DNA from 3 places in the Sorangium sp. So ce362 genome. Region 2 is predicted to be linked to each of the others. Evidence: riboswitches for the same ligand, from Rfam matches in the RefSeq annotation. Region 2 holds a riboswitch; each other region holds the start of a gene.
What was found. Region 2 has a riboswitch for cobalamin ahead of WMF17_RS05625 (TonB-dependent receptor). Riboswitches for the same ligand answer to the same signal wherever they lie in the genome.

Region 1 (3,268 bases), 3.8 Mb from region 2:
AGCGCGAGCCCCTCGCCGAGGCGCACCTCCGCGCCGGCGGCGGCGCGCGCGAACGAGCGCCCCGCGCGGGCGAGCGGGATGTCGCCCGGCTCGCGCGAGATGCCCTCGCGCGCGACGGAGAGCATGGGTCGCACCCGGAGGCGATCGGAGAAGTAGAGCGTCGCCCCCAGCGTCTGCTCCAGGCGGCGGCCGGCGATGCGGAGCTCGCGCGCGTGGATCGCGAGCTCGAGGAGGGGATCGTGGATCTCGGAGCGCGCCTCGATGAACGAGGTGCGCGCCTCGAGCGTGTGCTCCGCCTCGCCTCCGAACGGGACCCGCGCCACGACGGACGCGAGCGCGCGCCGGGATTCCCCCCGCGCCCTCCGGGACGGCAGGAGCGCGAGCCGCGGCACGCCCTGCTCGCGGCCTGTGCCGTTCGCGATCACGTCGACGATCGCGCCGCGGCCGAGATCGACGCGCGCGAGCGCCCATGCGTCGATCATGCGCACGTCGGCGTTCTGCCGGCGCTGGACGGTGTCGTCGCTCGCGTCGAAGAGCGTGCCGCGATCGTCGACGAACGCGTAGCGGTTCGTCGCGGCCTCCGCGCTCACCCCGACGATCGAGCTCACCGGGCCCGCGCTGACGCCGGCGAAGGCCCACCCGCGCCAGGCGCCGAACGAGCCTGTCATCGCGCCCGCGCCGGCCATCGTCCGGGAAGGCCGCCGAGGCTCGAAGAAGATGGCGCCGCCCGGCCCGAGGCGATCGGCCTCGATGGGGGCGTTGCCGCGGTAGATCTCGACACGCTCGATGAGCCAGAGGGGCACGAGCGAGAGATCCGCCGTCCCCGCGACGTCGTCGTTCAGGCGGACACCGGCGAGGTACACGGGCGTCTGCGCGGCGGTCGCGCCCCGGATCGCGGCGGTCGCCGGTCCGCCGAAGCCGCCCGACTCGGTCACCTGGACGCCCGGCTGCGTGCGGAGCACGTCCGCGGCTTCGAGCCCCGCGCCGCCGAGGCGATCACGGCGCAGCACGGACCCCGCGACGGACCTGTCCCGGGGCGGCGCGGGCGCGAGCGCGCGCTCCCCCTCGACGCGCACCTCCAGCGGCGCCGGCGCTGCGGCAGCGCGATCGCCGCCCGGATCGCCCCCTGACCTGCGCAGCTCCTCCGCGAGGGCGGCCGGCGCGACCGCCACGGCGCCGCCGGCAGCGAGCACGAGCCAGCACCCTGCGCCGTCGCTCCAGCGACGACGCGCCACACGATCCGATGGATGAACCATTCACGCCCGCCTGCCCGCGTCGACCCAGCACTGCTCGGGTGAGAGCCAGGCGAGGGGGCTGCGTGACGGGCTACGGCACCGCGCGTGAGCGGGGTGGTCCAGAGCCTGCGCGCCTTCCCCTCGAAGGCTCAGGTCAGCGCGCGCCGGAGCACCGGCACGCGCACCTCGGCAGGTCTTCGGACTCACGGGCGCCGCGGCCGTCGCCGGTCGCTTTCCTACTGATCACCGCTTCCCAGGCCGCTCATGCGCTTGGCCCAGTGCTTGATGGTGATGGTCGTTCCCGTTCACCGCTGCGGGGGCAGTCCCGGATTCACACCGGGTTCCCTTTTCAGCTCGCCAGGCATGGCCGGGCGAGCACCGATGGCGGGGCGACTCCTGCCAGACTCCTCATGGAATGTCAACACAGAAGCGCCCGCACAGAAGCGCCCGCCCAGCGCAGCCCGTCGGCAGGCCACGGAGAGGGCACCCCGGACCAGCACCACGAATCCTTGACAGTTGTCAATCAACGTGTCATGAGTCATTTGAAATTGATTTTCGTTATCATATAATCGGTTGAGCAGCGGCCCGCGACTTCACGTCCAGAGCCCGATGAATCGAGCCCACGCGGCTCTCGAAGCCCATCGGAGCGGGATGTGACGACGTACCTATTCGTGCGGCGGACGCCGGCGGGCTACCTGGTCGTCGAGGGCCGCGCCAAGGATCAGATCAACCGCGGCGGCGAGAAGATCGCGGCCGAGGAGGTCGAGAACCACGTCCTCGCCCACCCGGCGGTGCGCGACGCGGCGCTCGTCGCCATGCCGGACGAGCGCCTCGGCGAGCGATCGTGCGCGTTCCTCGTGCCCCGCGGGCAGCCGCCGGCCGCGCGCGAGATCAACGCCTTCCTGCGCGAGCGCGGCGTCGCTCAGTACAAGGTGCCCGATCGCATCGAGTGGCTCGACGCGCTCCCCACGACGAGCGTCGGCAAGGTGGACAAGAAGGCGCTCCGCCAGTGGATCGAAGGCCGGCTCGCGCAGGGCGCCCAACGCTGAAGCGCGGCGCGGGCAGGGGCAGCGCGGCGACCACGCCTCTCGCGCCTCGCCCGAGCCGCCGAGATGAAACGCGGATCACGTGAGAGAGGAACAACCATGGCCATCCCCAGCATCCAGACCTATTCCATGCCACGCGTCGACGAGCTCCCGGAGAGCCGGGTGGCCCTCGACCTGGCGAGCCGCGCCGGGCCGGCGCTTGTCGCGCGTCCGGCCGGGCCGCTCAGCCGCCCTCCCCGGCCGTGAGCTGCGCGAGCGTGCGCTCCAGGTGCGACAGCCCTGCGGCGCCCGCGGATCGCGCCCTCAGCTTCCCCTCGCCGTCGAACAGGAAGTACGCGGGCCAGAGGCCGCCCGTCTGGAAGCGGTCGCCGATCGCGTGCGCGTTGTCGATGGCGACCGGCTCGTCCATGCCGGTCTCCTCCACGACGGCCTCCACCTGATCGACGCGCGTGTCGGACTCCTGGCGCGGCATGTGGACCGAGACGAAGCGGACGCCGCGGGGCCCGTACTTCTCCTTCCACGCGCGCAGGGTGGGCAGGTTGTCCTTGCAGAGCGAGCACGACACCGCCCAGAAATGCACGACGGCCGGCGCGCCCTTCAGCGACGCGGGCGTGGGCTCGCCGTGCAGCCAGCGCGTCGCGCCCTCGAACGAGGGCATCGGCGCGCCGCTAGGCAGCACGGCGCCGCTCCGCCGCGATCTCGATCGTGTCCTTGCCCGGCTTCCAGTCGGACGGGCACAGGCCGCCGGTCTGGAGCGCCGCGAGCACACGGAGCGTCTCGTCGGTCGAGCGGCCGATGTTGAGCGAGTGGATCACGGCGTACTGGAGCAGGCCCTTGGGATCGATGATGAAGAGCCCGCGCAGCGCCGCGTGGACGCCCTCGATGAGGACGCCGTACTTGCGCGCCACCTCGCCCGAGTGGTCGGCGGCGATCGGGTAGTTCACGCCCGCGATGCCGTTCTGCTCCCGGGGCATCATCGCCCAGGCC
Region 2 (3,268 bases):
GGCGAAGAGCCAGCTCCCGAGCCGGTAACGCGCGCCGATCTCGACCCCGTAGCGCCGCGTCTGCCCCGACGCCTCGGTCACGCCGGCGTCGCCGCTCCAGACCAGCTCGGAGTCGAGATCGAGCAGGAACCCGGCCGCGCTCAGCGAGAGGCCGCGCACGGGCGCGACCCGCGCGCCGACCTCGTAGCCCATCGCGGGGGTGATCAGCGTCGCCGCCCCCTGGGCCAGCACCACGCCCCGGGCGTCGTTCGAGTGGAAGCCGCGCCCGTAGTGGGCGAAGAGATCGACCCCGTCGATCGGCGAGACGATCGCCGTGAGCTTCGGGAGGAGCTGCATCTGCCCCTGGACGCCGCTCGACCTGTTCCCGGTCGCCTGGAGGTCCTCGCGCAGATCGTCCACGTTGACGTCGATCCACTGCCCGCGCGCGCCGAGCACGAGGCGGAGCCAGCGCCGGAGCCGGGCGTCCTGCTCGACGTAGACGCCGATCTGGCCCTCGTCGATGTGGGTCCGGTCCCTCTCCTCGAGCCGCTCGCGCGCCTGGTCGTGGTGGAGCGACTTGTCGATCCCGTCCGCGCGGAGCTGCGCGCCGAGCGAGGTCGTGAACCTCGCCCCCCCGAGCTCGAACTGCTTGCGGAACCGGAGATCGGCGCCTGCGACGGTGCGGTCGTCGTTCTGCTCGATCTGGTCGCCGTGGTCGGGGTCCTCGCTGAAGAACGTGAAGTTCGAGTACAGCGTGAAGCGATAGCTGAGGAGGTAGGCCATCGCGCTCAGGTCGGCGTCCCGCCACGCGGTCGAGAGGGAGACGGACCCCATGTGCCGCGCGGTCGACCCGCCCTCGGTCGGATCGACCGCGCCGAAATGATCGATGCACGGCTGTCCGAAGGCGGAGGGCGGCGGGTTCAGGCCGCCCTGCTCGCCCTCGCCGCACACGGCGCGCGCCGGGATCTGGCCGGAGCCGGACCAGGTCGACCCGTAGGACATCCAGGTCATCTGGACCTTCCCGGTGCCGCCGAGGTCGTGCGTCGCCCTCAGGAACACGTTGAAGCGCTCGAGCTGCTCCGGATTGAGGAACGGCCCGTCGTTCCGGTAGACCTCCGCCGCGGTCACCGCGCGCCAGCCGTCGCCGAGATCCGGCGAGGCGATCACGAGGCCGCGCAGGATGCCGTACTGCCCCACGCTGAGCTGCGCGGTGCTCTCGTCGAGCTTCTCGGCGAAGCGGAGGTTGACGGCGCCCGCCGTGCCGAAATCGCCGATGCTCGCGTAATAAGGCCCCTTGTAGCCGTCGAGCCCTGTCACGAGCTCCGGGATCATGAAATAGAGGTCGGTGAAGCCGTGCCCGTGGCCGTGGCTGACCAGGTTGACGGGCACCCCGTCGACGAAGAAGGCGACGTCGGTCCCGTGGTCCGCGTCGAAGCCGCGCAGGAAGTACTGGTTCGCCTTGCCGCCGCCGGCGTGCTGCACGGCGAAGAGCCCGGGGACCGCCTCGAGGATGTCGCCCGGCCGGAGCCTCGGCCTGAGCTCGAGCTCGCGGTACCCGACCGAGACGCGCGATGCGGCCTCGCTTCCCGGCTTCTCCGCCTGCACCGTGACCTCGAGCGCGCCCCCGTCCGCGGGCGCCTCGGCGCGCGCCGGCCGCGCGGCGGCCAGCAAGAGGGCCAGTGCGGCCATCCGACCGAGCGGATGGCGGTGTGCGTGGCCGATCGTGACCGTCTCGCGGAGCATTCATGTCCTCCTTCGCTGCAATCGCGCGGAGCGGCGGCGGGCCGCTCGTGTCGAGCTCCGCGGGGAGGAAAAGGCGAATCCGGCGCGATGCGCTGGACCGACCTCTCGCCCCCACGGGCGACCGAAAGGCATCGCGGGGGGCGGTTCGGGATCCGGGACGTGCGCAGAGATGCACCGGCTCGGACCTAACCGCCTCCCTCGAGGCTCCCAGGTCGAACCGGCATCGGATGTCTCCCCGTCGCCGGGCGCTGGCAGGTCTTCGGGCTCGCGAGCGCTCCGGCCGGGCCGGCTTCCTACTGTCCACCGCTTCCCAGCCCTCGCGGGCCAGTGCTTGTCGTGGGAGGTCGTTCTCGCTTACCGCTGCGGGGCAGCCCCGGAATTTCACCGGGTTCCCTATTCAGCCTGGACAGGCGCCCAGGCACCAGCGCGGTCGCACCCTAAGGTGGCGCCCCTCCGGCTGTCAATCGTTCCCGCTCACCTCGCCCGCTCCGCTCGCAGCGCTCGCGCCGCTCGCGCCGCTCGCGTGAGGCCTGCTCGACCCCTGCGCGACGTCCGGCGTGCGGGCCGAACGTTCGAGCTCTAGCGAGGATGGGCTCGCTCCTTCGTGGAGCGCGTGCTACACGGCCGCCGCTGTACATATATGCCGCGTAACGACCTCCGCAACATCGCCATCGTCGCCCACGTCGACCACGGGAAGACGACCCTCGTCGATCACATGCTCCGCCAGTCGGGCGCCTTCCGGGAAAACGAGGTCGTGGCCGAGCGGGTCATGGACTCGAACGACCTCGAGCGGGAGCGCGGCATCACGATCCTCGCGAAGAACACGAGCATCCGGTACCGCGGGGTCAAGATCAACATCGTCGACACGCCCGGCCACTCCGACTTCGGCGGCGAGGTCGAGCGCACGCTGATGATGGCCGACGGGGCGCTGCTCCTCGTCGACGCCGCCGAGGGCCCGCTGCCGCAGACGCGGTTCGTGCTCTCGAAGTGCCTCCAGCGCGGCTTCCCGATCATCGTCGTCATCAACAAGATCGACCGGAGCGACGCGCGCGCCCACGAGGTGCTCTCCGAGGTGTTCGACCTCTTCTGCGATCTCGAGGCGAGCGACGGGCAGATGGACTTCGCGACGCTCTACGCGGTCGCGAAGTTCGGCCAGGCCAAGCGCGAGCTCGAGGACGAGGCCACGGACCTCGTGCCGCTCTTCGAGACCATCCTCGAGCGGGTCCCCGGCCCCTCCGGCGACCCCGACGGGCCGCTCCAGGTCATCGTCAGCAACACGACCCACGACGACTACGTGGGCCGGCTCGCGGTCGGCCGCGTGGTCCGGGGCACCGCCCGGTCCGGCGTCGACGTCGCGCTCCTCGGCGAGGACGGGCAGTCGCGCGGCTACGTGAAGATGCTCTACGCCTACGAGGGGCTGAAGCGGGTCGCTGTCGAGAGCGCCGTCGCGGGCGAGGTGATCGCCATCGCGGGGATCGATGCGGTCACGATCGGCGACACGATCGCGGATCTGGCGCGCCCCGAGGCGCTGCCGCGGATCGTGGTC
Region 3 (3,268 bases), 3.8 Mb from region 2:
ATAATCGGTGCTGTTGATGCTCCCATCCCCGTTGAAGTCGGCGTGCTGGTTGTATCCGGAGTTGCCCAGCTGGGTGTTCCACGCCGCCATCAGGATGTTGTAATCGTCCGTGTCCACGTCGTCGTCGTTGTCGAGATCCGCGTCCGCGATGTTCCCGAAGCCGTCGCCGTCGGTGTCGCGCTGGTTCGAGTTCGCGGTGAGGTAGGCGTTGTCCGCGCCGTCGGGCACGCCGTCGCTGTCGGAGTCCGGCGCGCCGTCGGGGAAGTACAGCGTCACCTTCGGCGTCACCCAGGTTTCCCAGAAGTCCGAGGCGCTTCCGGCCGAGTAGCACTGCCCCGCGGGGGACGAGTACTCGTCGCCCGACGGGTTCCAAACGATCGCCAGGGCGCTCGTGTGGCCGACGAACGCGATGGGCGAGGTCGTGCTGTCGTCCTCGCAGACGTCCGGCGCGAGCTCGAGGTACTGCGACGAGCTCGCCTCGTTCACCGGCGTCTGGCTGCCCCCGACGACGCTCGCGACGACGCTGGCGCGGATGAGCGCGGCGTAGCCGTTCTCGCTCGCGCCGCCGACGCCGAACGCGTCTCCGCCGCCCACATGCAGGGTGTCGTCCTCGTCGAAGCCGAGCGCCGCCGCGTTCAGCACGTTGCTCGCCAGGAGCGAGCCCTCGCTGCCGCCATACGCGTAGGCGTTCCACGTGCCATTGATGACGCCCTGGACGTCGGCCGCCGCCCAGATCCGGAGCTCTCCTGTCCGGTTGGGCGAGGTCAGATGGCCGATCCCGGTGACGAGGTTGCCCTCGGAGTCCACGGCGATCCCCGCGGAGGCGCCGGGGATGCTCGTGATCAGCGGGATCTCCGTGATCGGCGACGCGGTCAGATCGAGGGCATAGACGCCGCTCGTGTAGCCGCCCGGGCCGCTCCAGCCGCCGTTGATGACGAGCGCCTCGTTCCCGTACCAGGCCAGGTCGTAGTAGTCGACGTCGAGCTCGATCACGTCCACGTGGCTGAGCAGGTCCGGCGGCGAGGTGATGCTGAGGATGGAGCTCGGGAACACGAGCAGCGGCGCCCCGTACCCGACCCCGAGCGCGATCGTGCTGCCGTCCGGTGAGATGGCGAGGAAGCTCGGATCCATCGGCCCGTCGCTCAGCGTCGCGACGGGCACGTAGGCGCTCGAACCATAGTTCTTCTGGAGGTACACGGTCTGATCGTTGGCGGCGAGGAGCCGGCCGGCCAGCTCGTAGCCATCGATCTCCTGGGCTGTCGTGGGGAACCCATCCAGGGCCACGGACCACCCGCCGGCGATGGCGGGAAGGTCGAACGTATACGACGTGTTCCCCGCGTACTCGTCGAAGGCGTCAGCGAACACCGACGGTGAGAGCAGGAGGAGCGCTGCGGTGACGGAAGACGCGACAATGCGCATAGGGACTCTTTCCTTTCTACTTCTGCTGCAACAGGAGAGGAGCGTGCCTGCGCCCCCCTGTCGCGCTCGAGAGCTGAGCTGTCTCCATCGGGCGACGAAGCGCGCGTGATCGCGCTCCGGCGCGACGACGCGCACGGGGGATACGTTGTGTTGATCCTCGACCGGAAAGGCTCAGCGCGACGTCTCTCGTCGTCGGCTCCGCACGGATCGACGCCAGAGCGCTCGGTACGAGGACGCGAGGCGCGGAGGAGCCAGCTGCGACGCGCGAGGGCGCTGAACCTTCGAGATGATCATCGGACCGACCCTTCGTCCCCGCGGACGATTGCGAAAGAAAGCTCGGGGAACGGGTCGGAACCGGGACCGGCGCGAGAGTCTCGCGCCAGCTCGGACCTACCGCCCTCCCACGAGGCTTCCAGGTCAAACCGGCGCGGGATGTCTCCCCGACGCAGGATGTTGGCAGGTCTTCGGACTTGCGAGCGCTCCGGCTCTCGCCGGGTTCCTACGGTCCACCGCTTCCCAGCCCGGAGGCCAGTGCTCGTCGTGGAGATCGTTCTCGCTTACCGCTGCGGGGCAGCCCCGGATTCGCACCGGGTTCCCTTTTGAGCCCGGGGCCGAAGCCCGAGGCACCAACACGAGGCACTACATATTGTGGTGCGGGACTCCGGTCAAGCGGGATGTTGGGGCTGCGCCCGGACGAGCGGGGCGACGACCGCGCCATGCCGCGCCGCGCGCGTCACGGCGGGGATGCGCTCACGCGTCGCGCTCCCGGAGCTCGTTGTCGAGGCGCTCGTCATACTCGTCATACTCGTCGCGAAGGGCCGCCGCGGTGGCGCCCCTGGATGGACCCGTCTGCGCTGCGTTGCGCCTCCACGAGCGCAGCAGGGCGAAGACCCCGAGCAAGGCCACCGCGATGCCCAGCATCAATCCAAGCGCGACCTTGCCGAGGGTGCCTGACGAGGGCGCCGCGCGGAGGCGGTCGCCATAACGTGCGACGAGGTCCTGCTCGACGGCGCCGGCCGCCTCGCCCTGGCGGAGGCGCGCGCGGATCTCGCGGCGAAGATCGCGCGCCACCTCCGATTCGTGGACATCAAGCGTCTGATCCCAGCAGCAAGGCGCGAGCAGGCGCCCTGCGAGCGCCCGCTCGCCGGGCGCCGGCGTCGTGTCCACGAGCTCGGACGCAGCCTGGCTGGGCGTCGCGGGCTCGGCCCTGCCGCTCATCGCCACGCCCGCGACGAAGGCGACCAGCGCCGCCGCGCGGCGCCAGCGCGCGCCGCGCAGCGACCGGAGGTGCAATGGCGAGCTCACCTCGCGGACCCCGTGCGCGGTACGGGCCGAGTCATTCGCCGACCTGCCGTGCTCTCGCTGGATCATCGTGAGACAGCCTAGCGGGGCCGTCCGCCAGGGCTCTGCGACACGATGTCGCGCTCGTCGCGGCGCGCCCGCGTGCGGCCCGAAGGGCGGGATATCGCTGCATCGTTCGATGAGGTGCGACAGCGTGACGCACTGCCGGCGTGCGCCTCGACTCCCTGCTTGCTGGTCCCAGCTCTTCTGCGCAGCGCCCGTCTCCATGGCTGCGGGGGCGTGTGCCTGGACGGGTGGGCCCGGAGGGGCGCCGTGCCTGTGCCGAGCGTCGTGCCGGCGGGCGGGCGGCCGGCGGCTGGCGGCGCCCCCTGGAACGGGTCACAAACCGGTCCATGCCGCTCGGCGAAGCGCTCCTCGCGGATCCGGTCGACGACCTCATCGCGCTCCTGCGCGGCAAGCGGTTCGTGGCGCTGACGGGGGCGGGGTGCAGCACCGAGTCCGGCATCCCGGATTACCGCGGGCCCGAGACGCGGCGCCGCGCGCGCAA

Region 1: it holds a riboswitch for cobalamin, as region 2 does, so the genes downstream of both, WMF17_RS20160 (TonB-dependent receptor domain-containing protein) here and WMF17_RS05625 (TonB-dependent receptor) in region 2, are expected to answer to the same signal.
Region 3: it holds a riboswitch for cobalamin, as region 2 does, so the genes downstream of both, WMF17_RS20100 (hypothetical protein) here and WMF17_RS05625 (TonB-dependent receptor) in region 2, are expected to answer to the same signal.

What each region holds. Positions count from the first base shown of each region.
Region 1 covers NZ_CP150332.1:5,189,371-5,192,638, forward strand. The annotation lists gene WMF17_RS20160 (TonB-dependent receptor domain-containing protein) at 1-1,235, opposite strand, end outside; cobalamin riboswitch at 1,407-1,633, opposite strand; partial or broken gene WMF17_RS20165 (AMP-binding enzyme) at 1,907-2,284, shown strand; gene WMF17_RS20170 (hypothetical protein) at 2,381-2,527, shown strand; gene WMF17_RS20175 (TlpA family protein disulfide reductase) at 2,505-2,939, opposite strand; gene WMF17_RS20180 (peroxiredoxin) at 2,950-3,268, opposite strand, start outside.
Region 2 covers NZ_CP150332.1:1,418,338-1,421,605, reverse strand. The annotation lists gene WMF17_RS05625 (TonB-dependent receptor) at 1-1,722, opposite strand, end outside; cobalamin riboswitch at 1,956-2,163, opposite strand; gene typA (translational GTPase TypA) at 2,363-3,268, shown strand, end outside.
Region 3 covers NZ_CP150332.1:5,172,016-5,175,283, reverse strand. The annotation lists gene WMF17_RS20100 (hypothetical protein) at 1-1,419, opposite strand, end outside; cobalamin riboswitch at 1,858-2,065, opposite strand; gene WMF17_RS20095 (cytochrome c-type biogenesis protein) at 2,170-2,790, opposite strand; gene WMF17_RS20090 (NAD-dependent protein deacetylase) at 3,114-3,268, shown strand, end outside.